2 regions of the Bacillus sp. FAU20 genome follow, and region 1 is predicted to be linked to the other one. Evidence: a T-box and tRNA genes for the amino acid it is inferred to sense, from the RefSeq annotation. Region 1 holds a T-box; the other holds one or more tRNA genes.
What was found. A T-box is a leader RNA that pairs with one kind of tRNA and senses whether it is charged. The one in region 1 lies ahead of ileS2 (isoleucine--tRNA ligase), so its partner is inferred to be a tRNA-Ile.
Positions count from the first base shown of each region.

Region 2: it has a tRNA-Ile gene. The T-box ahead of ileS2 (isoleucine--tRNA ligase) is inferred to sense a tRNA for this amino acid. The anticodon was not compared.

Region 1 covers NZ_JBVYHY010000003.1:764,220-780,487, reverse strand. Annotated here, with positions in the region: gene pyrC (dihydroorotase) at 1-133, opposite strand, end outside; gene pyrB (aspartate carbamoyltransferase) at 117-1,031, opposite strand; gene uraA (uracil permease) at 1,180-2,463, opposite strand; gene pyrR (bifunctional pyrimidine operon transcriptional regulator/uracil phosphoribosyltransferase) at 2,610-3,152, opposite strand; gene AC0OM3_RS04540 (RluA family pseudouridine synthase) at 3,356-4,264, opposite strand; gene lspA (lipoprotein signal peptidase LspA) at 4,269-4,727, opposite strand; gene AC0OM3_RS04530 (TraR/DksA C4-type zinc finger protein) at 4,852-5,181, opposite strand; gene ileS2 (isoleucine--tRNA ligase) at 5,338-8,103, opposite strand; T-box leader at 8,175-8,398, opposite strand; gene divIVA (septum site-determining protein DivIVA) at 8,450-8,956, opposite strand; gene AC0OM3_RS04515 (YlmH family RNA-binding protein) at 9,046-9,813, opposite strand; gene AC0OM3_RS04510 (YggT family protein) at 9,829-10,092, opposite strand; gene AC0OM3_RS04505 (cell division protein SepF) at 10,099-10,569, opposite strand; gene AC0OM3_RS04500 (YggS family pyridoxal phosphate-dependent enzyme) at 10,589-11,263, opposite strand; gene pgeF (peptidoglycan editing factor PgeF) at 11,260-12,078, opposite strand; gene AC0OM3_RS04490 (YlmC/YmxH family sporulation protein) at 12,200-12,481, opposite strand; gene sigG (RNA polymerase sporulation sigma factor SigG) at 12,645-13,424, opposite strand; gene sigE (RNA polymerase sporulation sigma factor SigE) at 13,582-14,301, opposite strand; gene spoIIGA (sigma-E processing peptidase SpoIIGA) at 14,321-15,238, opposite strand; gene ftsZ (cell division protein FtsZ) at 15,499-16,268, opposite strand, start outside.
Region 2 covers NZ_JBVYHY010000003.1:358,790-375,057, forward strand. Annotated here, with positions in the region: gene cccA (cytochrome c550) at 324-680, shown strand; gene AC0OM3_RS02115 (tRNA (adenine(22)-N(1))-methyltransferase) at 846-1,553, shown strand; gene AC0OM3_RS02120 (Nif3-like dinuclear metal center hexameric protein) at 1,550-2,671, shown strand; gene AC0OM3_RS02125 (4-hydroxy-3-methylbut-2-enyl diphosphate reductase) at 2,713-3,663, opposite strand; gene vrrA (VrrA/YqfQ family protein) at 3,753-4,490, opposite strand; gene AC0OM3_RS02135 (DEAD/DEAH box helicase) at 4,672-5,982, shown strand; gene AC0OM3_RS02140 (deoxyribonuclease IV) at 6,151-7,047, shown strand; gene AC0OM3_RS02145 (DUF2624 domain-containing protein) at 7,066-7,320, opposite strand; gene AC0OM3_RS02150 (YitT family protein) at 7,470-8,348, shown strand; gene AC0OM3_RS02155 (metal ABC transporter ATP-binding protein) at 8,529-9,299, shown strand; gene AC0OM3_RS02160 (metal ABC transporter permease) at 9,299-10,132, shown strand; gene AC0OM3_RS02165 (Fur family transcriptional regulator) at 10,146-10,559, shown strand; gene ispG (flavodoxin-dependent (E)-4-hydroxy-3-methylbut-2-enyl-diphosphate synthase) at 10,639-11,742, opposite strand; gene yqfZ (protein YqfZ) at 11,907-12,272, opposite strand; gene yqgB (protein YqgB) at 12,337-13,095, opposite strand; tRNA gene AC0OM3_RS02185 (tRNA-Ile) at 13,338-13,411, shown strand; gene sodA (superoxide dismutase [Mn]) at 13,633-14,244, shown strand; gene AC0OM3_RS02195 (MFS transporter) at 14,361-15,638, shown strand; gene AC0OM3_RS02200 (peptidoglycan D,D-transpeptidase FtsI family protein) at 15,747-16,268, shown strand, end outside.

The sequences.
Region 1 (16,268 bases):
CGATTACTTCAGCATTATCTGCCGTAATATTTTCTGCTACCTTAGCGATTTTACCGTCTTGTACGAGAAGATCCGTTGCTACGATTTTTCCTTCTTCATTCATATAACGACCATTTTTAAACAAATAATTCATGTTTCATTCCTCCTAATACATTTGGTAAGGCGCGTTTTAGTACAGCCATTCTTACGTAAACTCCATTTTCCATTTGTTTAAATATGCGTGAACGCTCACACTCAACAAGTTCACTTGCAATTTCAACATCACGGTTTACAGGAGCTGGATGCATAATAATGCTTCCTTCTTTCATACGCTTTTCTCTTTCTACTGTTAATCCGTGTTTCTCATGATATTCTTTCATAATGTCTGTTTCATAATGATCATGACGCTCATGTTGTACACGGAGTAACATCATTACATCAACTTCTGGAACAAGTTCATCTAATGGTTTGTATGTTCCAAATGTGTTGTCTTCATCTTTCCACTCTTCTGGACTTGCAAAGTAAATCGTTGCACCAAGCTTCGTTAATGCTTCTGCATTAGAACGTGCTACTCGGCTATGACGAACATCTCCTACTATTGCAATCTTCAAACCTTCAAATCTTCCAAACTCTTGTTTAATTGTAAGAAGGTCCAGTAGGCACTGTGTTGGGTGGTTTCCGCATCCATCTCCAGCGTTTAAGATTGGAATATTCACCTGATCTTTTAGTTCATCGAAGTAGCGATCTTGCTCGTGGCGGATGACCACTGCTTTTGTTCCGATTGATTCTAGTGTTCTTATCGTATCGTATAGAGTTTCTCCTTTTTGTACGCTAGATGCATCAGCTGAAAAGTTTAAAACATCAAGTCCTAATCTCTTCTCAGCAACTTCAAAGCTAAATCTCGTTCTCGTACTATTCTCAAAGAACAAGTTCGCAACAAAAGTTTGCTCTGTCGTTTTGCTCTCTTTTCCATCCGCAAAATCTTCTGCATCTTTTAGGATTTCTGAAATTTCTACTTCCGATAATTCACTCATCGTTAACAAATGGCTCATCGTCATCCCTCATCTTTCTGATTTTTATGTTACCACTTTTGAATTTTTATAACAACCTTTGCATAAAAATACCCTAGTCATGTGAGACTAGGGTGCAAGAAAGAAGCCACCCTTTTCGGTCTCACAGGACTGAATTAAAAGGTTATTATTATGAAGCAATCTGCTTAGATTGTTTTATTTGTTTCGTTTCCGGTAGTAGTAGATTTAACAGTACACCTACAATTGCTGCTAGTGCCATTCCTTCTACTTGGAATGATTCTCCTACGTGAAGTACCGCTCCACCAATACCGATTACTAATATTACTGATGCAATCATTAGGTTTCGTTTGTCACTTAAATCTGTTTTATCATCTACCATCATGCGTAATCCGCTTGATGCGATTACACCGAATAGTAAGATTGATACACCACCCATAACTGGTGTTGGAATCGAATGAATCAGTGCAGAAATCTTACCGATAAATCCGAACATGATTGCGAATACTGCTGAACCGATGAATAAGTATACACTGTATGCTCTCGTAATTGCTAGCACACCGATGTTTTCACCATACGTTGTATTTGGTGGCCCACCGATTAGTGACGCGATTAATGTTGCTACTCCGTCACCGAAGATTGAACGGTGTAAACCTGGTTTTTCAATTAAATCTCTTTTAATAACATTTCCAAGAACAATTTGATGTCCGATATGTTCTGATATTGTTACTAGTGCAACTGGTACCATCAAGAGTACAATCTTCCATGAAAACTCTGGTGTGTATGTTACAAATGGTACTGTGAAATCTGGTACAACAAACCATTTTGCCTCAGCTACCGGCTTTAAGTCTACTAGCCCTTGGAAGTAAGCGAAGATATATCCGCCGATAATGCCAAGTAACACTGGTATTATACTGAAAAATCCTCTTCCAAATATCGAGCATATAATTGTAATTGCTAATGTTACTAACGCTACTGAAAAATGTGTAAAGCTATATTTGCCATCCGCATCGTTCATCGCCATGTTAACTGCTGTATGTGCTAAAGCTAGACCGATTACCATTACTACTGGACCAACTACGATTGGTGGTAGTAATTTCATAATCCACTCTGATCCTGATTTCTTAATTCCGAGTGAGATTAAAATGTACACAAGTCCTGCTAGCAAACCACCAAGCATTGCCGCTCCCGGTCCACCTGCCGTTTTGGCTGTTATAATCGGTGCGATAAAGGCGAATGATGATCCTAGATAAGCAGGTACTTGGCCTTTCGTTATAAGAAGGAACGCTAACGTTCCTAATCCACTTGATATTAATGCTACTGATGGATTCAATCCTGTTAAAAATGGAACAAGCACTGTTGATCCAAACATCGCGAACAAATGTTGTATACTTAAAAATAACCATTTTCCCGGTTTCGGTACTTCATTAACGTCTAACACTGGCTTTTGTTCCATTGTTACATCCTCCTTCAGTTTAAATCTTTGCAATAAAAAAACTCTTTGTGCCTGTGCACAAAGAGTCCTACACTTTCGTATGCCAAATTTGACATATGAAAGCCAAGACCCTTTGGCAGCCTCACAGGACTACATTTAAAAGGGCTTTACTTATCGTATATGCTTACTCGATCTTGTTGATCTGTCTCTTGCAAATCAACTTCGATACGCTCTTCACTTGATGTTGGAATGTTCTTCCCTACATAATCAGCGCGAATTGGTAATTCGCGATGACCTCTATCAACAAGAACCGCCAATTGGATTTGAGATGGTCTACCTAAATCCATAAGAGCATCCATTGCTGCTCGAACTGTTCTTCCTGTATATAATACGTCATCCACAAGGATAACTTTTTTCTTCGTAATATCTACAGGGATATCAGAACCCTTTACAAGTGGTTCTTTATTTTTCGATTGTAGTGTTAAATCATCACGATATAACGTAATGTCTAACTCTCCAACTTCCATTTCTTTTCCTTCAATTTGACCAATTCGTTCTGCCAAACGTTGTGCAATAAAAATTCCACGAGTTTTAATTCCGACAAGAACACAATTATCGACACCTTTATTTCGTTCCACGATTTCATGACTAATTCGTGTTAAAGCGCGGCGAATCATTTGGTCATCTAAAACGACAGCTTTCTCTTGCATGCTCTACACCTCCAAGCTTTTTTCTTGCGTGAGAGTAATGGTATAAAAAAAGTCCTCTCAGCGTGTGCGAGAGGACTTTTGAAAAAAGGGTACAACATACCCTAAGTATTTCAAACCGTTACCTTCTCAACCTCACGGGGCTGTGTTAAAGGATCATTATTTAACTGTTGTCAGTATCTCAGTTTTCTTATGATTTGTCAATACTATTTTCGTAAAATATTTAATGCGTCTTCAAACACTTCTGGAATTGGTGCCTCAAACTGAATATATTCACCAGTACGAGGATGATCAAAGCCTAAAATACCCGCATGAAGTGCTTGTCCATTCATATCTAACGTTTTCTTCGGACCATACTTCGGATCTCCTGCAAGTGGATAGCCAATATATTTCATATGAACACGAATTTGGTGCGTACGTCCCGTTTCTAAGCGACATTCTACAAGTGTAAAGTCTTTAAAGCGTTCTAACACTTGGAAGTGCGTAACAGCGTTCTTACCATTTTCATCAACTGTCATACTTTGACGCTCTTTCTTATCACGAGCAATCGGAGCATCAATCGTTCCCTTATCATGCGGAATCACACCGTGTACAATCGCTTTATAACGTCTCGTTACTGTTTTTGCTACAAGCTGATTTACAAGCGATTCATGTGCCATATCATTTTTAGCAACCATTAATAGTCCAGATGTATCTTTATCAATACGATGCACGATACCTGGACGCATTATACCGTTAATGCCTGATAAGTCTGTACAATGGTGCATGAGGCCGTTTACAAGTGTACCACTTGTATGCCCTGGTGCTGGATGTACAACCATACCACGTGGCTTATTTACAACAAGCACATCTGCATCTTCATAATAAATTTCTAAATTTAAATCTTCTGGTTGAATATCTAACTCTTCTGGTTCAGGAATTGTTACTGTAATTTCATCTTCTTCTTTTACTTTATAATTTCCTTTTACAGCTTTCCCGTTTACTGTCACAACGTCATCTTTAATCCATTGCTGCACTTGCGTACGTGACCATTCGTTATTTATCCCTGCAACGAATTTATCAATTCGCTCGTTTTTTTGCTCTGCTGCAACTGTTACTTGTACTACTTCACTCATTCAATTACTCCTTCGCTTTCTTGCCTTCTAATAATGTTTGAATAATAATTAATACAACACCAATACATAATGCTGAATCAGCTATATTGAATACTGGATAGTTGTACGAGAAAATATACACGTGAATGAAATCCACTACTTCTTGTCTAAATACACGATCAATAAAGTTACCAATTGCCCCGCCCAAAATTAGGCCTAACGAAATACCTAGAAGCTTGTCTGTTTTCGCATACTTTTTCATATAAAATACAATAAATACTACAAAAACAACTGTAATAATGTAGAAGAACCACATTTTATTTTCTAAAATACCCCAAGCAGCACCTCTATTTCGATGTGATGTTATGTATAATACATTGTCGATAATCGGAATACTCGTACCCAATTCCATGTTCTTTACAATTAACCACTTCGATATTTGATCGATAGCAATGACGAATAACGCTATTACATAATATATCATTTTCATTTCCCCCACAAAGACAGTGTACCTCAAAATTTTAGCATAGCTGCTACCTTTTCACAATGAACCTTTATAGAAGAATAAAATAAATTAAAAAAAGGTAATATAATATCGTTGTGCGTATTCATACATTTACCTTTTCATAGAAGAATTCATGAATCGTACGGGCAGTCGGCATTGTCTTCATTTGCTTTGTCGAAATTAATCTCCCCGTCTCTTCACAAATACCATACATGTCTATTTCCATCTTAAATAATGCGCGTTCTACATCCTTTAAATCCTCTTTTATATCATGTAATAGCAATTTTTTCTTTATCTCTTCCTTAATTTCATATCCAAGTTCTTGGCTGAACTCGACATCATATTTGTGCATTACTTCTTTAGCTAGTCTCTCTTGCAACTCTTTTCTCATCAATTGCAATTCTTCTTTTATTTCCATGTAAATTTCATTCACGTGTACATTCCTCCTAGCTGTAATGTACAGTTAGTGTGTCCGAAATTTATTTGCTTACCTCACACACATTTTTCCTTCACAGGAAAGAGTCTGAAAGTGATTTTGATATACCATCAACAAAAAAACTGACTGCATCAATAGCAGTCAGCTTTTTTATTATTTTACATAGTTTTCTTTAACAACTGTTGCACAACGCTCACATAATGTTTCATGTTCAGTATCTTTACCAATTGTTTCTGAAACTACCCAACAACGTTCACATGTTTCACCAGTTGCTTGGGCAACAACAACCGCTGTATGTTCATACTTCGGTGCATCTGCTGGCGCTTCATCCATCATACCACCAAGTTTATACTCAGAAACGATGAATAATTGCTTTAAGTCTTCGCTAATAGACTCCAACATAACTTTCATTTCTGCAGTTGGATATAGTGTAATGCTTGCATTTAATGACTTACCGATTACTTTTTCATTACGAGCTACTTCTAGTGCTTTTAACACGTCATCACGTAATGTCATAAATGCATCCCATTTTGTTTTTAACGCTTCCGCGTCATCTAATTGTACAGCTTCTGGCATATCAGTTAATTGTACACTTTCTTCTGTTACGCCTGGAATATATGGCCATACTTCATCAGCTGTATGCGGTAAGATTGGTGTTACAAGTTTCGTTAACGCAACAAGAACATCATATAATACAGTTTGAATTGCACGACGATCTTCGTGGTTTGCACCTTCAATGTATAAAATGTCTTTTGCAAAGTCTAAATAGAATGAACTTAAATCAATTGTACAGAAGTTATGAATTGCATGATACACAGCAGCGAAGTCGTATGTCTCATATGCTTCTTTAACTTTTGTAATTAAGTCATTTAATTTCACTAACATGTAACGATCTACTTCACGAAGTTCAGCTACAGCTACTGCATTTTCACTTGGATTAAAGTCGTCTAAGTTTCCTAATAAGAAACGGAATGTGTTACGGATTTTACGATACACTTCTGCTACTTGTTTTAAAATATCATCTGAAATACGTACGTCAGATTGATAGTCAACAGAAGATACCCATAAGCGTAAAATGTCTCCACCTAATTGATCCATAATTTTCTTCGGTACGACGATGTTTCCAATCGACTTACTCATTTTACGTCCTTCACCGTCTAGTACGAAACCGTGGCTTAATACGCCTTTATATGGTGCTTTACCTGTTACAGCAACTGCTGTTGATAATGAAGAGTTAAACCAACCACGATACTGGTCAGATCCTTCTAAATATAAATCAGCTGGACGCTGTAAATCTTCGCGCTCTTCTAATACCGCTTGGTGAGAAGAACCTGAATCGAACCATACATCCATGATGTCTGTTTCTTTACGGAATTCGCCATTTGGGCTACCCGGATGTGTAAACCCTTCTGGTAATAGATCTTTCGCTTCACGCTCGAACCATACGTTAGAACCGTGTTCACGGAATAAATCTGCTACATGGTTAATTGTTTCATCCGTAATAATTGGATCACCATTCTCAGCATAGAATACCGGAATTGGCACACCCCATGCACGCTGACGAGAAATACACCAGTCACCACGGTCACGAACCATATTATGAAGACGAGTTTCTCCCCATGCTGGTACCCATTTTGTTTCCGCTACAGCTTCTATTAATTCTTTACGGAATGCTTCAATAGACGCAAACCACTGTGCTGTCGCACGGAAAATAATTGGTTTTTTCGTTCTCCAATCATGTGGGTATGAATGTGTAATGAATGTTAGTTTCAGTAACGCGCCTACTTCTTCTAATTTTTCTGTAATTGGTTTGTTAGCTTTATCATAGAATAAGCCTTCAAATCCAGGTGCTTCATTTGTTAACACACCTTTATCATCGACTGGGCAAAGTACTTCTAATCCATACTTTTTACCAACAACGAAGTCATCTTCCCCGTGTCCTGGTGCTGTATGAACACAACCTGTACCTGCATCTGTTGTTACGTGATCTCCTAGCATAACTAATGAATCACGATCGTAGAATGGGTGTTTTGCAACTGTGTACTCAAGTTCGCTACCTTTTACTGTTTTCACAACTTCAGCATTTTCCCACTCTAACGTTTTTGCAACTGTCTCAAACAGCTCAGAAGCAATGATATATTTCTCATCATTTACTTTTACAATGCTATATTCAAGCTCTGGGTGAACAGAAATACCTAAGTTTGCAGGTAATGTCCAAGGTGTTGTTGTCCAAATGATGTACTTTTCATCACCTTCTAATACGTTCTTTCCATCTTTTACAGGGAATGCTACGTAAATAGATGCTGATTTTTTATCTTGATATTCAATTTCAGCTTCCGCTAAAGCAGATTCACTCGTTGGAGACCAGTAAACTGGTTTTTGACCTTTATAGATATAACCTTTTTTCGCCATGTCACCAAACACTTTAATTTGTTGTGCTTCATAAGCTGGCTCTAAAGTAATATATGGATTATCCCAATCTGCACGTACACCTAGACGCTTAAATTGTTCACGTTGACGTTCTACTTGTTCATATGCATACTCTGCACATAACTTACGGAACTCAGCAACTGTCATTTCTTTACGTTTTACACCTTTATTTGTTAAAGCTTGTTCAATTGGTAAACCGTGCGTATCCCATCCTGGAACATATGGTGCACTAAAACCAGTCATTGATTTATAACGAACAATAAAGTCTTTTAATACTTTATTTAATGCATGTCCCATATGAATGTCACCATTCGCATATGGAGGTCCATCATGCAATACAAATAAAGGACGACCTTTTGTATGTTCTTGTACTTTTTCGTAAATATTCATTTCAGCCCATTTTTCTTGCATTGCAGGCTCACGTTTTGGTAAATTCCCACGCATTGGGAACTCAGTTTTTGGCATCAGTAATGTATTTTTGTACTCCATGCTCAATTCCTCCTTACATGTATAAAAGAAATACTTAAAAAACGGAATAAAAAAGAGACCTTCTCATCCCAAAAAGGGACGAGAAAGTCTCCCGCGGTACCACCCTAGTAGATCATATACATATGTATAGAATCCTCTTTATATTCTTAACGCGAATACACGCCTACGCTTACTCTATTTGTTCAGCGCGGAACTCCAGGGTGATATTCCCACTATCTCCTTATCCTGAGCTTACACCATCCTCAGTTCGCTATATAAGGTTTGAAAAGGTACTTATCCCTATCTTCGTTTTTCTTAATAAATATGTTGTTTAAAATTATATGTAATAATGAGAAAAACGTCAAGCTTACACTGTTTCTTCTTTTTTCAACAGTTCATCTACTTCGTCTTCTAATTCAATTAGTTTATCCCAATCATCGTTGTTTAACATCTCAAGCTGTGTTTCTAATAACATACGGAAACGAGTTCGGAATACTTTCGCTTGTTTCTTTAGCTCTTCAATATCAAAAGCAACTTTTCTTGATTTTACTAATGCTTCGTTAATAATACGATCAGCATTCTTTTCAGCTTCACGCACAATTAATTTCGCTTCTTTTTGCGCATTACGTTTTACTTCTTCCGCTGCTTCTTGTGCAACAACGATAGATTTGTTTAACGTATCTTCAATATTAGAGAAATGATCTAACTTCCCTTCTAACTGCGCAACTTTTTCTTCTAAAGCTTTTTTCTCACGAATGACCAATTCATAATCTTTGATAATTTGATCAAGAAACTCATTTACTTGATCTTCATCATAGCCACGGAATCCGCGACCAAATTCTTTGTTATGAATATCTAATGGTGTTAACGGCACAACGCCACCTCCAAGTAGTTATCTAAATTTCCTCTTTCAATTATATCTTTTCTTCGACAAAATAGGAGGATTTCCTTCTAAAAAACCAATCATTTTAGTATACCATACAAAATTCTCCATTTGTCGCGTTTTGTTCTACCTTCTACAGAAAATAATTTACTTCGGCCATATCCTCTAACAGAAAAAACATCTCCTGGATAACATTCATACGAAGTTTGCTCCACTGTTTTCCAATTGACTTTTACTAAACCATTTTTTATGAAAGGTTGTACTTTCTGTCTAGATAAATGTAACATTTCAGCTAACATAACATCTAAACGAAGTGAAGAAACCGTTCCAGATTTCTCTCCCCACGTTTCATGTATCTGTAGAATTTTTTCTCCTTGCACTGACGCTAAAGAGACTTTTACTTTCCCTATTGATTGTAAGTTCATCTCAATATACGATACAATTTCTTTCGCAACTACAATTTGGGCACGATTTTCTCGCAGCAAAATATCACCACATTTTTCTCTTGTTAAACCAAGAGACATAAATGTACCTAATATTTGCCTATGTTCTAGCGTATAAAACTTGGAAGGATAGTCAATTTCTAATACTTCTACTTGAAATTCTTCTTCATTTAATTCTAGATAGTCTGGATGAATAAGTGCTCTTTTACGCTCTGCATTAGGCGTTGCACCACCAAATTGCACAGCAACATCACCTTGTCCTATTACCATAGAAACAATTTGTTGTTGCCTAGGATCAAGAAAATCCGTTAACTTCACTTGATGGTACTCCGCCGCTCGCTTCCACTCTAGCACTTTATCCACAAAGACCTCCTCATCAGGCCTAAAATGTTCGTAGATGCTCATGTATTTACCTTCTTACTATAAGAAATAGCTTAATAAACTGAACAAACCAGTTTTAGCAAGTTTCAACGCAAAGATTGCAACGATTGGAGAAATATCAATCATTCCAAGCGGCGGAATAAAGCGGCGGAATGGTTCTAAATACGGTTCACAAATACGTGCCAGGAACTCTCCAAAAGATGATTCCTTTGCACCAGGAAACCATGATAGGAGAATGTAAATAATAAGTGCCCACGAGTAAATCTCGATAGCATAACTTAACACTATAAAAACTGTTGTCATGGCGTATTACCACCTCTTTATATTTGTTTCTTCTTCTTCACCGAATAACTCTGAAATTGCACCAACAATATCTACATTTTCAGGTGTACACATAAATGTTTTCGGTCCTATTTTTTGAATGTCCCCGCCTATAGCGTATACAGTACCACTTAAAAAGTCAACGATACGCACCGCTTGATCAGTAGACATTCTCTGCAAATTAATTACAACAGCTCGTCTACCTTTTAAGTGGTCCGCAATCCCTTGCGCTTCCGAATATGTGCGTGGTTCTAATAAAACAACTTTTGAAGATTGTTTTGCTGTTTCAATACTAACAACATTTTGCTTCGGTTGTGCTTTCGGAAACGTAACGTCTTGTTGTTCTGGTGGATCTTGCTGCTTTTTCATGTCTGTTTGCTCCTTTTCATAACCATATTGAGCTGCTTCTTTTTCTTCCGGTGTATCAAAAAAGAAGTATTTTACTTTTGACCAACTCATAATAAGATTCTCCTTCCTTTTACGCTTTTCCTACTAAAATCGTTCCCAAACGAATATATGTAGCCCCTTCTTCAATTGCAATCGTGTAATCGTTGGACATTCCCATTGATAATTCTTTACATGGCGCATGTAATAACTCTAGCTCCTGCACCTCTGTTTGCAGCATACGTAATTCCTTAAAACAGCATCTGATTTCTTCCTCTTCTTCTGTAAATGGAGCCATCGTCATTAGTCCAACCACTTCAATTTTATCGAATTCTTGCAAACTTTGAATAAAAGAAACAACCTCTTCTATTGCCAATCCTTGCTTCGATTCTTCAGATGAGGTTTTCACTTGAATAAAGCATTTTACTTTCTTATCAGCACGTTTCTGAATTTCTTTCGCCAGGGAAAGACGATCTAACGAATGTAAATAATCAATTTCATTAATAATTTCTTTTACTTTTCTCGTTTGTAATGAGCCAATAAAGTGCCAATTAACTTTTGAACCGAAATGCTCGTATTTCTGTAAGAAACCTTCATTTCTATTTTCACCTAAATCGATAATTCCAGCTTCAATTACTTCGTTTGTTTTTTCAATCCCTACAGTTTTTGTAACTGCAACAAGTTTAATATCTTGCAACGAACGTCGAGCTCGAGCGCAAGATTCTTTAATAGCTTCGTTTACAATTACTAAATTTTCTTGTACTGTCACTTGCTTCCTTCCTCCTTAAAACCTATGAAACTCAACATTCTTCCTGTCTTACCTTGATCACGACGATGAGAGAAAAATAGTTGCTCTTCACAGCTTGTACAAAGAGATGACATTACAATATGCTCTTCTTTTATGCCTGCTTGTACACATAATATACGATTAATTTCTTTTAAATTAATTGCGTACTGCCCGTCAGAAATTTTTTGATGAGGAACAGCACCGCTAACTACTTCCTGTGCTGCTGTTAATACACGATCATCCACAACATAACAACAAGATCCGATCGACGGCCCAATTGCAACATGAATTTCATCACTTGAAATACCTTCTGCATCCCACTTTTGAATCATTTCCTTTGCAATCTCTTGTACAGTGCCTTTCCATCCAGCATGCGCAAGTCCTATCATACCATGTGATGGTGCATAAAAATAGAGCGGAACACAATCCGCGTAACAAGACGTTAACAGAACATCTTCATTACTCGTATAAATGCCATCTGTTTTTGAAATGCCGTCCTCATATGAATAGACGCCACTTCCCTTTTCCTGTTGCCCTACTTTTTCAACATGATGAGCATGAACTTGTTCAGAGCAAATCCAGTTTTCTAATGGTTTTTGTAACTTATTTGCTAAAATGCGTCTGTTTTCATGAACGTTCTCCACGATATCATTCACATGTAATCCTAAATTCATCGTATGAAAGGAGCCCGTACTTATCCCACCATCTTTTGTCGTAAATCCAGCAGTAATGTTTCCAAGTTCTTTCCACGCTTGTAAATACAGTATACCGTCCACATATTTAAATGGTTCTCTCATAATAAAGCGGCTCCTTTTAATTAAAATAACAGAAAAAAGCATGGTACTTCCTGTCTATTTTACCATACTTTTATTTTTTCATAATCCTAACAGAAAAAAAAAGAGGAATTTGTAATATTCTTTATGAAATTGTCGGTGTTTGTATTGATTCTGTTACAGTATTAACAGGATTTACTCTTACAAGTATGACATCCTCTCCAATCTTCACAATTTCCTTCCAAGGAATTACAATCTCAACATCTTTTCCAAAAATACCTAGCATACGTGTCTGTTTGGAAATAATAACAGAACAAACTTTCCCTGTGTTCATATCAATTTCAATATCTCCAATATTCCCAATCCTTTTTCCATCTGAAATATTTATAACATCCTTCATCTGTAACTCTGAAATTCGTATCACCATTTTTATCCTCTCCCTTATATGACGAATTGGAAACTGTTTCTCATATTTACAGGAAGCCACCTATACGAAACACCATACTAGTTTCATTATATGAACACTAATCCCCTACTATGAGCACAAACTATATTACATATAAAAAGGTCTCACCATAATTGGTGAGACCTTATCCTTGAATCGTTTTATTCATTTGTTTAATGGCTGACTTCTCTAAACGTGATACTTGCGCTTGCGAAATCCCAATTTCTTCTGCAACTTCCATCTGTGTCTTTCCTTGGAAGAAACGTTTTCTAATAATCATTTTCTCTCTATCATTTAAACGCTTCATTCCTTCTTTCAATGCTAATTCTTCAACCCACTGCTCGTCCTTTTGTTTTTCATCACTTAACTGATCCATAACAAAGATAGGATCTCCTCCATCATTATAAATTGGTTCAAATAATGAAACTGGGTCTTGAATCGCATCTAAAGCAAATACTATCTCTTCATGAGTTACTTCTAGCACTTTTGCAATATCCATTGCTGTTGGTTCTTTTGAATTTTCTGCAATCAACTTTTCTCTTACTTGCAAAGCTTTATACGCAATATCTCGCAATGAGCGCGATACGCGAATCGGATTATTATCACGCAAATATCTGCGTATTTCCCCAATAATCATCGGCACAGCATACGTTGAAAATTTTACATTTTGGCCTAAATCAAAATTATCAATTGATTTCATAAGTCCGATGCAACCAACTTGAAATAAATCGTCAACATATTCTCCTCTGTTATTAAATCTTTGGATGACGCTCAGTACAAGACGTAAGTTTCCATTCACTAATTTTTCTCTTGCGCTTATCTCTCCACTTTGCATTTCACGAAATAATTTACGCATCTCTTCATTTTTTAATACTGGAAGTTTAGCTGTATCAACACCGCAAATTTCTACTTTGTTTCTCGTCAAAGTGTTCCCTCCTATCGGGAGTTGCTGTACAGTGTAAAGTATTTCCTTTGAAGGGGATTTTATGCATGTGGTTTTTTCACGATTTGTTATTTAAATTATCTTTCCTAATACAACTAAATAGAATAAGACCAGCCTACATAACGGCTGGTCTTATTCTTTACACCATTTTATTAAATTCTTTTCGTAATCTTTTTATAATTCTTTTTTCTAAACGCGAAATGTATGACTGTGAAATCCCAAGCATATCAGCCACATCTTTTTGCGTCTTTTCCTCTCCTCCAGCAAGCCCAAACCGAAGTTCCATAATTTGTTTTTCACGATCATTTAATTGGTGTAATGCTTTCATTAAAAGGTGACGATCTACAGTAGCTTCTAAATCTTTTGTAATAATATCATCATCTGTACCTAACACGTCAGACAATAACAGTTCATTCCCATCCCAATCAATGTTTAGCGGTTCATCAAAAGAAACTTCCGAACGATTTTTGTTATTTCGACGTAAATGCATTAAAATTTCATTTTCTATACAACGAGATGCATATGTTGCTAATTTTATTTTCTTTTCCGGATTAAATGTATTTACAGCTTTAATAAGGCCGATTGTTCCTATACTAATCAAATCTTCAATATTTATCCCTGTATTTTCAAACTTTCTTGCTATATATACAACGAGCCTTAAGTTACGTTCAATGAGTAATGACCTTGCTGCCTGATCTCCTTTTGGCAATTTATTCAAAAGAACTTCCTCTTCTTCTTTTGTTAACGGTGGTGGCAACGCTTCGCTTCCACCAATATAATAAATTTCATCGGTCTTAATTCCTAATTTCAGCAATACTTTATACCAAAGGTATACTAAATAAAATTTTAATTTCATCATATTATCCCGCCTCTCATTATTAAGCGATCACCATTTTTTGTGAAATCAACATTTTTGGATGCACAATACATTGATACTCCCCATTAGTAGACAGCTGTTGTGTATTTAATCCAATTAATACTTTGTTTACAACAATAGAACTACCTTCATGGTCAACTTGCACACTGTCAGGCTTAATTGCCCACAAAAATTGACTCTCTACTCCTACTGCACGGAAAGGAATTAAGCGTAATTTGGTCGCCCAACCAGAATCATTTTCTGGTATTTGAGGAATTTCTGTTTTGGAATAAATTTGCTCTGTTAACCAAGATGGTAAGCAATGTTCTAATGATGAAACATGCATAATCATAACGGGTGTTTTGGTTAATGGGTCGTAAAGTTGGTTCCCACTGTCAATAAGGCCTGCCAGTTCTAGTTCTTCTTCGGCTAATTGAATTTTTACTTTCACAATTTGATCATAGTGTATTTTCGTGACCTCTACGCTTTCAATACGCTTTTTAGAAAAATAATAAATTACTGGAAAACCAAAAATAACAAATAACCAACTAATTGGATCACCGTAAGAAATTGACTGAGATTGAACCAATCCATTTACCATTTCATTCGTTTGCAAAAAGAAATGAGTTCCAATTAATCCTCCGCCAACCATAAAGGTTACAAAGTAAAAAGTAAAAACAGTTTGTGCATAATCTCTAAATGTTGTAAACCCAAATGCTGTATACACAATAAGTAACGAGTACAGTAGTTTCATAATTGGATGTGTCATCATAGAAGCAAAAGGAGTAAAGGCAAAAATAACAATAGTTGAACCTATAAATGCCCCTAGCACAAGCCTCCATCTTTTGATTTTCTTTTTTAACACGGTAGCTGTTAATAAAAGCAAAAGAAAATCAATGCAGGCGTTTAACAACCAAACAACGTCGGCGTAAACAACCAAACAATTCACCTCTTTTTTCAAGTTGAGACTAGTATAATGCATATCCAATAGGAAAGTGTGTCAATTTGCGGAGGTGTTTTTTTGTTATTTTGTGATTTCTAGACATAATCTGTCGGTAAAAAATAAAAGTACAAATTCATAGAATGATATACTCTTATTTTCACCAACAAAATATATTGAAATATACGAAATAAAAAAAGACCTGCTTAGCAGGTCTTTTCCATTTAAAAAACAAAAAAGGAGCATGAAAGCTCCTTTTTTTATCGTCTACGACGGTTACGTAAAAATGCTGGAATATCGATATCATCTGAATCTGAATGACGCTCATGTACAACTGGCTCTTCACGCTTCATTTCGCGTTTTACTTCACGCTGTTTTGAAGGTTGAGCTACTGGTTGTTGCTGTTGTTGCGTGTGGTTCGCATTCGGACGGATAATTGGTTTTGGTGGTTGAGTTGCAATGCTATCATCAAAACCAGTTGCAATTACAGTTACAACGATATCATCTTTTAATCCTTCGTTAATAACAGAACCGAAGATCATATTTACTTCTGGATCTGAAGCTGAAGCTACGATATCTGCCGCTTCTTGTACTTCATATAAGCTTAAGTTAGCGCCACCCGTAATGTTCATGATAACACCTTGAGCTCCATCAATAGATGTTTCTAGTAATGGACTTGAAATCGCTTTTTTCGCAGCTTCTGCAGCACGATTTTCCCCGTTACCAGAACCAATACCCATTAAAGCAGAACCTCTATTAGACATAATTGTCTTTACGTCTGCAAAGTCTAAGTTAATTAAACCTGGCGTTGCAATTAAATCCGAAATACCTTGAACACCTTGACGTAATACGTTATCAGCTTCACGGAATGCTTCTAACATTGGCGTATTTTTATCAACAATCTCTAATAAGCGATCATTTGGAATTACAATAAGAGTATCTACATTTTCTTTAAATGCTGCAATACCAGATGCTGCTTGCGTCGCACGCTTACGTCCTTCAAAAGTAAATGGACGTGTTACAACACCAA
Region 2 (16,268 bases), 410 kb from region 1:
AAATTTAGCTGTGGGCAACGATTACAATTTCTTGTAATTTATTTTACAGAATTGTCTTTTGATTTGCAAATGCTCATTTTTCGATTTTTCGATTAATTTTGTTTATTATATACAAAAATATATGTAGAAAAGCGAAAAATATGATGAGAAACGTTAATAATTATCGAAATAATAAGCGATATGACAATAAAAAACAATAAACTGAATTTATGGAATATTTTTAACAAGTAGTAGTTTGCTCTTTTCTGATAGAGCGTTTTCAAGTACAATATAAATGACTGAATCATCTAACTATTTAGGGGTATAGAGGGGGGAGAAGAGATATGAAACGTAATCCGCTGATTCCGTTCGCTCTTATTGCAGCATTGGGTATTATCGTTATGTTTGTATTTTCATTTCAGGGGCTAAATAAATCTAAAGAGTTAGCTGATGCAAAAAATGGCGGGAAGCCAGCACAAACAGCATCAAAACCAGAGGATATTGTGAAGCAAAGCTGTACGAGCTGCCATGGTGATCAGTTACAAGGGGCAGTTGGACCTAACTTACAAAAAATTGGTGGGAAACTTTCAAAGGATGAAATTAAAGAAATTCTTTCGAAAGGAAAAGGCAATATGCCTGCCAATATAGTTCCAGCTGATCAAGCTGCTAAAGTAGCTGATTGGTTATCGAAGAAAAAATAAAGTTCCGTATGACAAGCCTTTTGCTTATGCAAAGGGCTTGTTTTTCTATATTTTCTAAAATACGATGAATGATAGAGTGGTGAATTGTTGTTATGGGCTTGCAACAACTACTATAAATTCATTATCATGGAGACAGACTGACAAGAGAAGGAGTAATGGAAATACATGAATGAAGTAAAGCTTTCAAAACGATTAGAAGAAGTTGTGCGTGAAATACCAGTAGGATCTACAGTTGCTGATATTGGATCGGATCATGCGTATTTACCGTGTTATACAATTATAAATAATATTGCTACAAAAGCAGTTGCAGGAGAAGTTGTAGATGGACCATTCCGCTCTGCACAAGCAACTGTAGCTGAAAGTGGCTTACAAGATAAGATAGATGTGCGTAAAGGGAATGGATTAGCTGTTATCGCGCCAGGAGAAGTAGATGTAATTACGGTTGCTGGGATGGGTGGAGCGTTAATTCGTGATATTTTAGAAAGTGGTAAAGAAAAATTAAAAGGTGTAACGCGTTTAATTTTACAGCCGAATATTGCAGCGCATCACATTCGTGAATGGTTTATTGAGAATGGATGGGAGCTTATCCATGAAAAAATCGTAAAAGAAGATGGAAAAATTTATGAAATTCTAGTAGGGGAGCGGGGAAACATCGCGTTGCCTTATTCTGAAAATAAACAAGCTGAATTGTTTATGGGACCATTTTTAATAAAAGAAAAAAGTGAAGCTTTTGTTGAAAAATGGGAAGGAGAATTAAAAAACTTCCAAAATATTTTAAAACAGTTAGAACGTGCGACTGATTCTGAAGAAACAAAAGCGAAACGTGAAGAAGTAGAAGCGAAAATGAAAATGATAGGGGAGATTTTATCATGAGTAAAATTCCGAATGGTCATGAAATAATTTCTTTATTTGAAAGTATGTATCCAAAGCATTTAGCGATGGAAGGTGATAAGATTGGTTTGCAGATTGGAGCGCTTAATCAACCTGTGCAGCACGTATTGATTGCTTTAGATGTAACGGAGGAAGTTGTGGAAGAAGCGATTCAATTAGGGGCAAATGTCATTATTGCTCATCACCCTTTAATTTTTAACCCGTTAAAAGCGATTCATACAGATAAGGCGTATGGGAAAATTATTGAAAAGTGTATTAAAAATGATATTGCAATCTATGCAGCGCATACAAATGTGGATGTTGCTAAGGGCGGGGTAAATGATTTACTTGCTGAGGCGTTAGGATTGCAAAATACAGAAGTTTTGGCACCAACATATGCAGAAGAAATGAAAAAAGTTGTTGTGTTTGTGCCAGTCACTCATGCAGAAGAAGTAAGGAAAGCATTAGGAGACGCAGGTGCTGGTCATATCGGCAATTATAGCCACTGTACGTTTAGTAGCGAGGGTACAGGCACATTTGTACCTCAAGAGGGGACAAATCCTTATATCGGGGAAACTGGACAGTTAGAACGTGTAGAAGAAGTGCGAATCGAAACGATTATTCCAGCTTCATTCCAGCGAAAAGTGATTAAAGCAATGGTAACGGCGCACCCTTATGAAGAAGTAGCATACGATGTGTATCCGCTTGATAATAAAGGTGAAACGTTAGGCTTAGGAAAAATAGGATATTTACAAGAAGAAATGACGCTTGGTCAATTTGCAGAACATGTGAAACAATCATTAGATGTTAAGGGTGCAAGAGTTGTCGGTAAGTTAGATGATAAAGTGCGTAAAGTAGCTGTACTTGGTGGAGATGGTAATAAATATATAAACCAAGCGAAATTTAAAGGAGCAGATGTATATGTAACTGGTGACATGTACTATCATGTTGCTCATGATGCGATGATGCTTGGTTTAAATATAGTTGACCCAGGACATAATGTTGAAAAAGTAATGAAGCAAGGTGTACAAAAGCAACTGCAAGAAAAAGTGGATGCAAAGAAATTCAATGTTCAAATTCATGCTTCGCAGTTACATACAGATCCATTCACATTTGTATAAGAAAAATAAAAACCGTTGCTCCATTAGGGCAACGGTTTTTATTATTCTTCTTTTTTCACCTTTACGCGAGGTAATATCTTTTGTAACGGTACTTTTCGAACTCTTTCCCATGTAGCGGGATTCATTGGATTATATTGCTCTAAGAACGCGATAACTTCTTTTGTAATCGGCGTTGGTGTAGAAGCACCTGCTGTGACAGCTACGTTTTCTACACCTTGTAGCCACTCTAATTGAATTTCGCTTACATCAGCAACTCGATATGCTTTTGTACCCGCGATTTCTTGTGATACTTGTGCTAGGCGATTTGAATTGTTACTTTTCGGATCGCCAACAACAATTGTTAAGTCTGCAACATCAGCTTGTTTAGCGACAGCTTCTTGGCGAACTTGAGTTGCTAAACAAATTTCTTTATGGAATTCTGCTGTTGGGAATTTTTTTTGAATGTCCTCCATTAAATGTTGAACATCCCATTGACTCATCGTTGTTTGATTCGTTACTAAAATTTTATCTGTTGGGATTTCTAATGTTTTTAAATCATCGGCTCTTTCGATAAGGTGAACGATGTCAGGTGCAATACCAACTGCGCCTTCTGGCTCAGGATGATTTTTTTTACCGATATAAATGACATGATATCCTTCCGCTTTTTTAGCTTCGATAAGATCATGCGTTTTGGTAACATCTGGGCAAGTGGCATCGATTGTTGTTAAACCTTTTTCTTTTGCGCGTTGTTTAACTTCTGGAGAAACACCGTGTGCTGTGAAAATAACAGTACCAGAATCAATCTTATCTAAAATTTCTAAGCGACTTGGACCGTCTAATGTGATGATTCCATCTTCTTCAAAAGCGTCTGTAACATGTTTATTGTGAACAATCATACCTAAAATATAAATGGGTCTCGGCAATGATTTATCTAATGCGGCGTTACGTGCAATTACCATTGCATCGACAACACCGTAGCAATAACCACGAGGGGAAATTTTAACAATTTTCATATGAGTAATCCTCTCCTTCTAAACAAGGGATACTTTTGTGCATAGTCTTTTACATTATAAAGGAGGAGTGGATAGAAAACAAAGGATTGTTACACATATAGTTTTGGTTTTGTTGCTGTTTGTTGAACTGGTTCTTTCGGTAACTCTTTTTGTATTACAGGTTCAATCACTATTTTCTTTCGTTTTCGTTTCTTTTTTTGAGGTGCAGGAGGCGGACTTTCTACCTCAACTGGCTCTGTTACATTTTCTGTTTGATTTTCTTCCGTGCTTTTTCCAGAGGTGAGGATTTTAACAATGCTTGGTAGACTACGCATAATAGGACCGTACTGTTCGACAACAGGACCTACAGATTGAACGACTTGGGATACTTTTTCGATGTTATTTATCATATTAGTTGGATTCGAAATTAAGTTCGAAAAAAAACTGCCGATGCCACTGCTTGCTGTTGCCGCAGCTGTAGTTGCGCCGCCGCGCGTTTCATTTGATTCATACATTTGAGGCGGTATCATTTGCTCAGGGTGTTGCTGCATGTATGGTTGATATTGTGGATGTTGCTGCGGATATTGTTGGTGGTATTGCTGCTGATATTGCTGTTGATATTGCGGCGGCGACGGTGGTTGCTGATGCATCATCGGTTGCCCTTCCATTTGTCGGTAAGGTGGAACCATTTGCATAAAAGGCTCGGTTGGATCGTGTTTTTTAAAAAGCTTGGCAAGAAAACCTTTCTTTTTTTGTACCATTGGTGGTAGTTGTGGAATTGGATATGGTGTATAAGGTTGCTGCCCTGGATTCGGATACATTTGCCTTGTAGGGGATTTCGGAAACATGTGAGAAATCCTCCTTTCTTCAGTTAGGTATATACACATACAATATGCAATAAAAGGGAAGAAGGTTAGTTTTTGAAGTGAAAACCTAAACTAAAGATGGATTTTACTTGTAGATTTCGATATAATGTAGACTTGACTGATTTGTGCGCGCAGTAGAAATTTTAGAAAGAAGGTGTAACTTATGACACAACAAACTTTTACACAGTATGATTTTAAACCATTTTTAATAGATGCAGTTCGTGAACTACGCTTTACAGAGCCGACAGGAATTCAGCAGAAAATTTTCCCGGTTGTGAAAAAAGGTGTAAGTGTAATTGGACAATCCCAAACAGGTTCTGGGAAAACACATGCATACTTACTTCCTACATTAAACAGAATTAATGCAAGCCGTGAAGAAGTACAACTTGTTATTACAGCGCCTACTCGTGAGTTAGCACAACAAATTTACGAAGAAATCGTGAAATTAACAAAGTTTTGTGCGGAAGACCAAATGATTACAGCACGTTGTTTAATTGGTGGAACTGATAAACAACGCTCAATTGAAAAGTTGAAAAAACAACCTCATATCGTAGTTGGAACACCAGGACGTATTAAAGATTTAGTAGAAGAGCAAGCATTATTTGTTCATAAAGCAAATACGATTATTGTCGATGAAGCAGACTTAATGCTTGATATGGGATTCATTCATGATGTAGATAAAATTGCAGCACGCATGCCTAAAAACTTGCAAATGTTAGTTTTCTCTGCAACAATTCCTCAAAAACTAAAACCGTTTCTGAAGAAGTATATGGAGAATCCAGAACATATTCATATCAATCCAAAACAAGTTGCAGCTGGAAACATTGAACACTATTTAGTGCCTTCTAAACATCGTAATAAAATTGATTTAGTGCATAAAATGCTACTTCAATTTAAACCGTATTTAGCAGTTGTTTTCACGAATACGAAAAAGATGGCAGACCAAGTTGCTGATGGATTAATGGAACGTGGCTTAAAAGTTGGACGAATTCACGGGGATTTATCACCACGTGATCGTAAAAAAATGATGAAACAAATTCGTGACCTGGAATTCCAATATATTGTTGCAACTGATTTAGCAGCACGTGGTATTGATATTGAAGGGATTAGCCATGTTATTAACTATGAGCTACCATCAGATTTAGATTTCTTCGTTCACCGCGTTGGAAGAACAGCACGTGCGGGGCATTCTGGTATTGCAGTGACGATTTATGATCCAGCAAACGAAGAAGCGTTAGATAGCTTAGAAAAACAACGTCATATCGAGTTTAAACATGTAGATTTACGTGGAGATGAGTGGGCAGATTTAGGTGAGCGTCGTCGTCGTAAGAGCCGTAAAAAGCCAAATGACGAACTTGATGTTATGGCAACAAAAGTTGTTAAAAAACCGAAAAAAGTAAAACCAAACTATAAACGTAAACTTGCAACAGAACGTGACAAAGTGAAGAGAAAATACAGCCATAAAAAAAGATAAGGGATTTCCCTTATCTTTTTTTTATCCTGCTAATTTAAATGAAGAGTATAGTCTGTCTAAATAGTCATATGAATTTGTGTAGTGCGTCTTTTGTGAACAAACAATTCACTACATATTTCTACAAATTATGCTATCATTATATCTATTGTATATTGAAGAGGTGATTGTATGTTAAAGATTGGATCTCATGTTTCCATGAGTGGTAAGAAAATGTTATTAGCAGCAAGTGAAGAGGCTGTTTCATACGGTGCAACAACGTTTATGATTTATACAGGTGCACCGCAAAATACACGAAGAAAACCAATTGAAGAATTGAACATAGAAGCAGGAAGAAAACATATGGAGCTGAACGGAATTGAGGAAATTATCGTCCATGCACCGTATATTATTAATGTTGGGAATACGACGAAGCCAGAAACATTCCAATTAGGCGTAGACTTTCTTCGCATGGAAATTGAAAGAACATCGGCATTAGGTGTAGCAAAACAAATTGTTCTTCACCCAGGAGCGCACGTTGGTGCTGGAGCAGATGCTGGTATTCAACAAATTATTAAAGGGCTTAATGAAGTATTAACGCCAGAACAGACGGTTAACATTGCGTTAGAGACGATGGCAGGAAAAGGAACAGAATGCGGTCGTAGCTTTGAAGAAATTGCAAAGATTATTGATGGTGTGAAATATAATGAAAAGCTATCTGTATGCTTTGATACGTGTCATACGCACGATGCAGGATATGATATTGTAAATGACTTTGACGGCGTATTAAACGAATTTGATAAGATCGTTGGTATAGATCGTTTACAAGTACTTCATATTAATGATAGTAAAAATGTACGCGGAGCAGGAAAAGACCGTCATGAAAACATTGGATTTGGTCACATTGGGTATAAAGCATTGCATCACATTGTACATCATCCACAGTTAATGCATGTACCAAAAATTCTTGAAACACCGTATGTAGGGGAAGATAAAAAAGATAAGAAGCCACCATACAAATTGGAAATTGAAATGCTGAAAAACGGCACTTTTGATGAAGGGCTTCTTGAAAAAATTAAAGCGCAATAAGGAGGGGAAATCCCCTCCTTATTTTAGTAGTTGCTGAAATAACGTATTTACTTGTTGGGCAGTGGCAGGGGAAGTTACTTTTGCGATCTGTTTTAAGAGCTCTAGTCGCTCGTTGTTATCGTAAATATTAATATTTTTACCCTTCATAAGTAAAACAATTTGATCAGCTTGTGCTGCTGTAATGGGAACTTCGTATTCTTTGCTATATTTTAATAACTCTTTTGTAGAAATATGATTTAATTTTTTATTAACAATTTGTTTAATGAGGTTCATCTTGTTATCCTCCTTCACGCGTTCTTCTATCGAAATATATGAGCATGTAGCTTGTACATATTCGTATGGAGTTTCTTTTTTCATGAGGAAAAGAAGCGTATGTTATAATATAAGAACGAAACTACAGAAAAAGAGTACAGGGAGGGCTTATGGAGCAAAAGCAACATCGAAAAGAAAGTGTTATTCATCTCATTTATCGTTTAGTTATGATTATTTTTGGAGCAGCATGCGCGGCGGTAGCAATTGAACTATTTTTAATGCCAAATAAAATTATTGATGGTGGAATTATTGGTATTTCTCTTATATTAGATTATCTTACTCCTAACATTTGGTGGTTAAGTTTTTCTACTTTAGTCGTTGTTCTCAATATCCCATTTATGTATTCCGGTTATAAGCAAATTGGAAAAACATTTATGTTATCTTCGACATTTGGTATTGTAGCGTTAGCTTTCATTGAGTCAACGTTACATGCGGTACCACCATTTACAACAGAACCTATTTTAGCGACAGTGTTTGGGGGTCTTATTTTAGGGCTTGGTGTAGGACTTGTAATTCGTCATGGTGGATCGCTAGATGGAACTGAAATTATGGGGATTTTATTAACGAAGAAATTACCGTTCTCTGTTGGTGAATTCGTAATGTTTGTGAACTTATTTATTTTTGCATGGGCAGCATTTGTGTTTGGTGTGGAACAAGCGATGTATTCTGTTATGACGTACTATATCGCATTTAAAACGATCGATACAGTAATTCAAGGGCTAGATGAAACGAAGGCGGTTTTAATTGTATCTGATCAATATGAGGAAGTATCAAACGCGATTTTGCATCGTCTTGGCCGTGGAACTACAAAGCTTGTAGCGAAAGGTGGTTACACGGATAAAGAAAAAGAAGTTATTTATGCAGTTGTAACGCGTCTAGAAGTGACGAAGTTAAAATCAATTGTGCATGAAATTGATGAAAATGCGTTTGTTACGATTATGAGCACGCAAGAGACAAATGGTGGTAAGTTTAAATCGGCTATTCACTAAAAAGTTTATAGGAATATTTTTCGAAAGCAGAGAATTTTTCTCTGCTTTTTGTTATAATAGTAAGGTTTCTTGAAAAAATAGATATATTTTAGGCAGATTGGTTTACAACTATAATAAGCTGTACTATAATTCAAATAGATATAAATCGGAATCATTCTGAATTAAAATAGGTGAGATGCTATGAATAATATATTAGAAATTGAAGGTTTAACATTCCGATACGAAGATCGGAATGTGTTAGAAAATATTAATTTGCAAGTTCCGAAGGGAGCTTTTTTAGGTTTAGTGGGACCGAATGGTTCAGGTAAATCAACTTTACTTAAGTGTTTATTAGGTGTTTTAAAGCCAAAAGAAGGAAGCATTCGCGTGTTTGGCGTTGATAGTAAGAAGTTTAAGGAATGGAACAAAGTTGGTTATGTATCCCAAAAGGCAAATAGTTTCAATTCTGGTTTTCCAGCAACTGTTTCTGAAGTTGTGTCAATGGGACTTGTTTCGAAAAAAGGGCTTTTTCGCTTTTTCACAAAAGAGGATAAGAAAAAGGTAGAAAAAGCAATTGCTGATGTAGGGATGAGTGAGTTTCAAGGTCGTAACATTGGAGAGCTTTCTGGTGGACAGCAACAGCGTGTATTTATTGCTCGTGCGCTCGTTAGTGATCCTGAATTGCTTATTTTGGACGAGCCTACTGTTGGAATCGATGTGAAAAATGTGGAAAGTTTTTACGAAATATTAGAGGATTTAAACAAAAGGCTCGGGATCACATTAATTCTTGTTACTCATGATATGGGAGCTGTTACTGAAAAAGTAACACATGTTGCATGCCTAAACCAACATCTACATTTCCATGGAAATGTAGAGAAGTTCCGAGAGTTAGAAGATGCAGAAATGTCCGTTTTATATGGACATCATGTTCATCGTTTAGAACACGAACATGAGCATCACGGGAGGATATAATGATACAAGATTTTTTACAATATGACTTTTTACGTAATTCTTTATACGCAGGTATTTTAATTGGACTTGTTGCACCACTAATTGGTGTGTTTGTTGTTATTCGTCGTTTATCTCTTATTGCGGATGCATTAAGTCACGTGACGTTATCGGGTATTGCAGCAAGTTTATTACTTGAAAAAACCATTTTTACAGGTGGATTTTTAAACCCCTTATATATGGGGATGATTTTCTCGATTGGTGGAGCGCTACTAATCGAAAAGTTACGAACTGTATATAAGCACTATCAAGAATTAGCAATTCCGATTATCCTTTCGGCAGGGATGGGGGTTGGAGTTATTTTCATTTCACTTGCAAATGGATTTAACACAGACTTATTTAGTTATTTATTTGGTAGTGTCAGTGCTGTAACAAGTACAGATTTAATTATTATTGGGATTGTAGCAATTGTTGTTGTTGCGACAATTATTTTATTATATAAAGAGCTGTTTCTATTATCATTTGATGAGGAATACGCAGTATCAACTGGTTTAAGAGCGAAATGGATTCACTTTATTTTCATTATATTAGTTGCTCTTGTCATTGCAGTATCAATGCGTGTAGTAGGGGTTCTTCTCGTATCATCATTAATGACGTTACCAGTTGCAGCAAGTATTCGTATTGCTAAAGGATTTAAACAAACAATTTTCTTTTCCATTTTATTTGGTGAAATTGCAGTAATTGGTGGAATGTTTGCTTCGTATCAACTTGATCTAGCGCCAGGTGGTACAATTGTTATGATAGCAGTTCTTATTTTAATCGGTGCGATTTTATGGAAGAAGAAAAAAACTGCATAAAGTAGGGATAGGTATGAATCTAACAGAAGCTTTACGCCTAATGAAAGAAAAAGGATACAAACATACTGGAAAAAGAGAAGAGATGCTCAGATTATTTGCAGCACATAATCGTTATTTAACTGCGAAAGATGTTTTAGAGCATATGAAAGATGATTATCCAGGGCTTAGTTTTGATACGATTTATCGTAACTTAACAGTTTTTGCTGAGATTGGTGTTTTAGAACAAACGGAATTAAATGGTGAAAAACATTTTCGTTTTACTTGTTCTATTATGGAACATCATCATCATTTTATTTGTTTGGATTGTGGAGGAACGAAAGAGATTACTTCCTGCCCAATGGATTTTATGAATAAAGATTTTACCGGTTATGAAGTAACGGGTCATAAGTTTGAAATATATGGTCGTTGTCCAAAATGTGCAAAGTAAAAGCTCGTCGGTTATATAACTGACGAGCTTTTTTACGTAGAAAAGAAGGTTGCTCACAAATATTGTGGCAACCTTCTTTTTATTGTTCTTGCGTCTCTTTTTCTTTTTCTCGTTCAGCAGCCATTTCAGCAGCAATTACGTCGATTTCTTTTTTCAGTTCTTCTACCATTGTTTCTTCTGGTACTTTACGAACGACTTGCCCTTTACGGAACAATAATCCCTCTCCACGTGCACCGGCAATACCGATATCAGCTTCACGAGCTTCACCAGGGCCATTTACAGCGCAACCAAGTACCGCGACTTTAATTGGTACTTGAAGTGTAGAGATGTATTCTTCCACTTCGTTAGCGATGCTAATTAAATCGATTTCAATACGACCACAAGTTGGACAAGAGATAAGTGTTGCTGCGTTAGATGCAAGACCGAATGATTTTAATAGTTCACGAGCAACTTTTACTTCTTCAACTGGATCAGCACTTAATGAAATACGTAATGTATTTCCGATGCCTTTATTTAAGATTGCTCCAAGACCAGCAGCACTTTTTACAGTTCCGGCAAACAATGTTCCAGATTCTGTAATACCTAAATGTAATGGATAATCAAAAGCGCGAGCAGCTTTCTCATATGCTTCGATTGCTAAGTTAACATCAGAGGCTTTCATAGATACGATAATATCGTGGAAATCTAAGTCCTCTAAAATTTTAATATGATGTAGCGCGCTCTCGACCATACCATCTGCAGTTGGGTACCCGTACTTTTCTAAAATGTGACGCTCTAATGAACCAGCGTTTACACCAATACGGATTGGAATACCGCGCTCTTTTGCTGCATTTACAACAGCTTCTACTTTATGGCGACGACCGATGTTACCTGGATTGATACGTACTTTATCGATGCCACCTTCAATTGCTTTTAAAGCAAGGCGATAATCAAAATGAATATCAGCAACAAGTGGAATGTTGATTTGTTTTTTTATATCAGCAATAGCATCTGCTGCGCGTTCATCTGGAACGGCAACGCGCACGACTTGACAGCCGGCTTCTTCTAAACGCTTGATTTCAGCAACTGTTGCTTCAACATCATGTGTTTTTGTTGTTGTCATACTTTGTATAATTAATTCATTATTACCGCCGATTGTTAAATTACCGACTTTAACTGGACGTGTTTTTGTACGATGAGTCATTTCATTCACGAATAGATCGCTCTCCTTATAAAAGAAGTTTCTTATTTAGTCCCTCATATCAATGATAGTATACGTGATATAGGGCTATAGAAACCGAAGTACTCAGTTTCACTTTTACTATTGTATCAGCGCCTTTATGTAATTGACAAGGATTAAGTGATAGCTTATTGATATAAGGGGAATTTATAAGACTTTCCAATTTGTATTTTTGTAGCAGATGTACTTTTGTTTAATTGTTTAAAGTCGTCAATGACTTTTTCTATGGAAGGAATTTTTTTCTTATTAATTTGTTCTGTAATAGAAAGAACTGTCTCACCAGTTTTTACTTCAATTGTTTTATAAGATACATCCGTTTCTTTTTCTGTTTTGTTCTCTTTATTTTGTTGGCTGTCTGTGTTTTCTTTTTTAATCGTTTGAGCAGTAGTTGTTTTTTTATATGCACTTAACATCGGTAAAGTACCGATTTTTATATCGTAATAAAATATATAACCGAGAACAAGCACGAATAGGAATATACCTAATCTCTTCATATTCTTCACTCCTTTGCTAGGAATATATGCTTGTCCAAAAAAAAAATGCCTATTTAGGCATTTTTTATTTTTCTTTCGGTTTGGGTACCTCTTTAATCGTTAAGTATAGAACGATTAAAACAACAGCGATATAAATGAACGTTGCCCCAGGTACGACGATTTTGAATAAATCCATAATCATGAAGAAAATGGTTGGGATTGTGTAGCTATATGCAGTTAGTGTCCAAACTTGTTTATAGGATAGTTTACGTTGACCGCTCATAGCAGAACCGATGAACGCAAGTAAAGTCACGCCTACAAAAGTGATGAATAATTGGAATAGGTACACTAAAAATCCAATAACAAATAATAAAATTGGGTAAATATTATCGAATAAAGAAATAAATTCTTGTAGATCTTTTTTCTCAAGAGATGCACCTAACAAATCGTTATAAGAATACGTTTGTGTTTGACCATTTCCCATAGAGACTACTTTATCTTTTAAAACAAATAAACCTGTTTTATTTTGATATTTTTCTAGGTCTGTTGAATTTGGATCAAATACGAAAAGTGCATTTCCTTCTTCTTTTTCAATAGGTTGATCAATATCGGCTTTTAGTTCGCCATTTTCAATTTTAAAATCAGGTAAATCTTTATCGATGACTTGATTTACCATGCCTACACCATCCTGGATAAAACTACCGTACAAAAAAGTTCTTGGAATAGTAGTAATTAAGCAAAGTAGCATAATATACAAAATGGTTTTACCGATTTTTTGAAAACGGAATAGCGCCATATCTTTAGGCGAGTATATGCTTTTTACGAATTGGGTAAATATGGACATAGATTCACTTCCTTTATGTATGTATAAAATCATTGTAACGTAGGAATCTAGAGAATCTCAAGATATATTATATTTACATATAGTGGAGATAACTAAATTTCTTTTTATTAACTTTCTTCTTTTAAATAAGAAAAATACAATTGACACTTTTCTTTTCTATATGGTAAATTTATCTTACCTTTCTTAAAGGGCATATCCGATAGGAATTCCTTTATTTGATATGTTGTTACATACATAATTGTGGACCCTTAGCTCAGCTGGTTAGAGCAGACGGCTCATAACCGTCCGGTCGTAGGTTCGAGTCCTACAGGGTCCATATCCATTTCACATGTTTATTATGTTAGCAGGAAGCTTCCTTGTAGAAGGAAGCTTTTTTTACGGAATATATGAGCATTTTAATTGAAAAGAAGTGGGAATTTTGCTACTTTAATGATAGCAAGACAATGTGATTTATTTGTTTGCACCCTATGGCAATTAGGGTAGAATGAAGTTGTATGTCACTTAAGTGGCAATACATAAACTGGGAGGAATATAACAATGGCAAAACACGAATTACCAAATTTACCTTATGCGTATGATGCTTTAGAGCCTCACTTTGACAAAGAAACAATGAACATCCATCATACAAAACATCACAACACGTACATTACAAACTTAAACGCTGCTTTAGAAGGTCATGCAGAATTAGCTGACAAAAGCGTAGAAGAATTAGTTGCGAACTTAAACGAAGTACCAGAAGCAATCCGTACAGCAGTACGTAACAATGGTGGCGGACATGCTAACCATACATTCTTCTGGACAATCCTATCTCCAAACGGCGGAGGACAACCTGTAGGTGAACTTGCAACTGCAATTGAAGCAAAATTCGGTAGCTTCGATGCATTCAAAGAAGAATTCGCAAAAGCTGGCGCAACTCGCTTCGGTTCTGGTTGGGCTTGGTTAGTAGTAAACAATGGTGAGTTAGAAGTAACAAGCACTCCAAACCAAGATTCTCCTTTAACTGAAGGTAAAACGCCAGTTATCGGTTTAGATGTTTGGGAGCATGCTTACTACTTAAACTACCAAAACCGTCGTCCAGACTACATCGGTGCATTCTGGAACGTTGTAGATTGGAACGCTGCTGAAAAACGTTACCAAGAAGCAAAATAATTGTAATAAATATAGAAAAAGCTAGGGGAGAGCCCCTAGCTTTTTTCTATGCTTTCCTTTTACATAATTGGGCTTGTCTTTGGAAGACTAGAACATGAAGTAAAGGAGAGTTGTGTATGAAATGGAAACATATAATTGGTGACGTTGAAGTGAATCGGGATTTAGTGTTATTGCTCCTTATAGGAGGTTTATACACGCTCGCAATTTCTTTATCGAATACGTTTGTAAATATTTATTTATGGAAACAAACACAAAATTATGTGAATCTTGGCTTGTATAATTTAGCCAGCGTGGTATTACAGCCTCTCACATTTCTTGTAGGGGGGAAATTAGCGAAACGTATCGATCGCTCGATTTTATTACGGATAGGGGTAGGAACGCTCGCAATTTTTTTTATCGTTGTCTTAGTAGCAGGAAAAAGTGCTTCTCAGTATATTTTATTAATGGGGGCTCTTTTAGGAGTAGGATACGGTTTTTACTGGTTGGCTTTTAACTTATTGACATTTGAAATTACAGAACCAGAAACAAGAGATTTCTTTAATGGGTTTCTTGGACTTCTTACATCCTTCTCTGGGATGATCGGACCAATAGCAGCAGGATACACAATTTCACGTATGGAGAAATGGAGTGGTTATACTGTTATATTCTTTCTTTCATTAGTTCTATTTGCAATTGCTGTCGTCTTAAGCTTCTTTTTATCTAAAAGAGAATGTGAAGGGCGTTATGAAATCGTGCAAGTATTGAAAGAACGACGGATTGATAAAAATTGGGGAAAGATTACACGAGCTCATTTTTTCCAAGGATTGAGAGAAGGAACGTTTATTTTTGTCATTTCAGTATATGTTTATTTAGCAACTAATAGTGAGTTCGCATTAGGAAAATACAGTTTAGTTAACTCTGCTGTATCCTTTGTATGTTATTACTTAGTTGCTCGTATGTTAAAGAAAGAGTGGCGAAAAAAAGCAATTTTACTTGGGGGCATTATTTTATATGCTGTCGTCTTTTTAGTCATTTTCAATGTTACATACACGAAATTACTTATTTATGCGGCATGTATTGCGGTTGCATATCCTATTTTACTTGTTCCGTACGGATCAATGACATATGACGTAATTGGTAGAGCGAAAAATGCGAGAGAATGGCGTGTGGAATATGTCGTTGTTCGGGAGCTGTGGTTAAACGCCGGAAGAATCTGTTCCATTTTAAGCTTTTTATGTGCTGTACTATTCTTTCCACCTGAAAAAAGTTTACCTTACTTATTATGTATTTTAGGTGCTGGACATTTTCTTATTTATTTTGCAGTTAAAAATGTCAAATATGATGAGGGAAATGCGAGTAAAACAAGTGTTGTAACGCAAGGGAACGCGCAAAACCAAACTGAACCAGAAGGTTAACTTCTCGTTTGTTTTATGCTAGAATAGAAAAAGATGTAAGACAGCAGTGAGGACACCTGTAGAAGGTGTCCCTTTCACATTACATAGCTGTTGGTAGAGGGGGTTTGTATGAGCAAGAAGCAGAAGCAAAATAAGAAAAAGACCCACGTTCCTTTTCGGTTAAACGTGCTGTTTTTCTGCGTGTTTTTAATGTTCTCCGCGGTTATTGTAAGGCTCGGATATGTACAAATTGTTCGCGGTGAAGAATATAAGAATGAAGTGGAGAAGAAAGAAAACTCAACGATAAGTAATCCTGTACCGCGTGGGAAAATATTTGACCGTTATGGGCGACCTGTAGTAGATAATGCAGCCGTTCGTACTATTACATTTACAAAAATGAAAGGATCAACTGCAGAAGATCGCTTAGAAACAGCGAAAAAGCTAGCAGATTTGATTGAAGTACCGACAGATAAATTAACAGATCGCGATAAAAAAGATTATTGGCTTGCTATGCATAAAGAGGAAGCTAAAGAAAAAATTACGAATAAAGATCGTCAAGAGTTTAAAGATAAAAAAATTGATGATAAAGAATTAGACGAGCGTCAGAGAAGTCGTGTAACAGAAGAAGAGATTAATCAATTATCCGCAAAA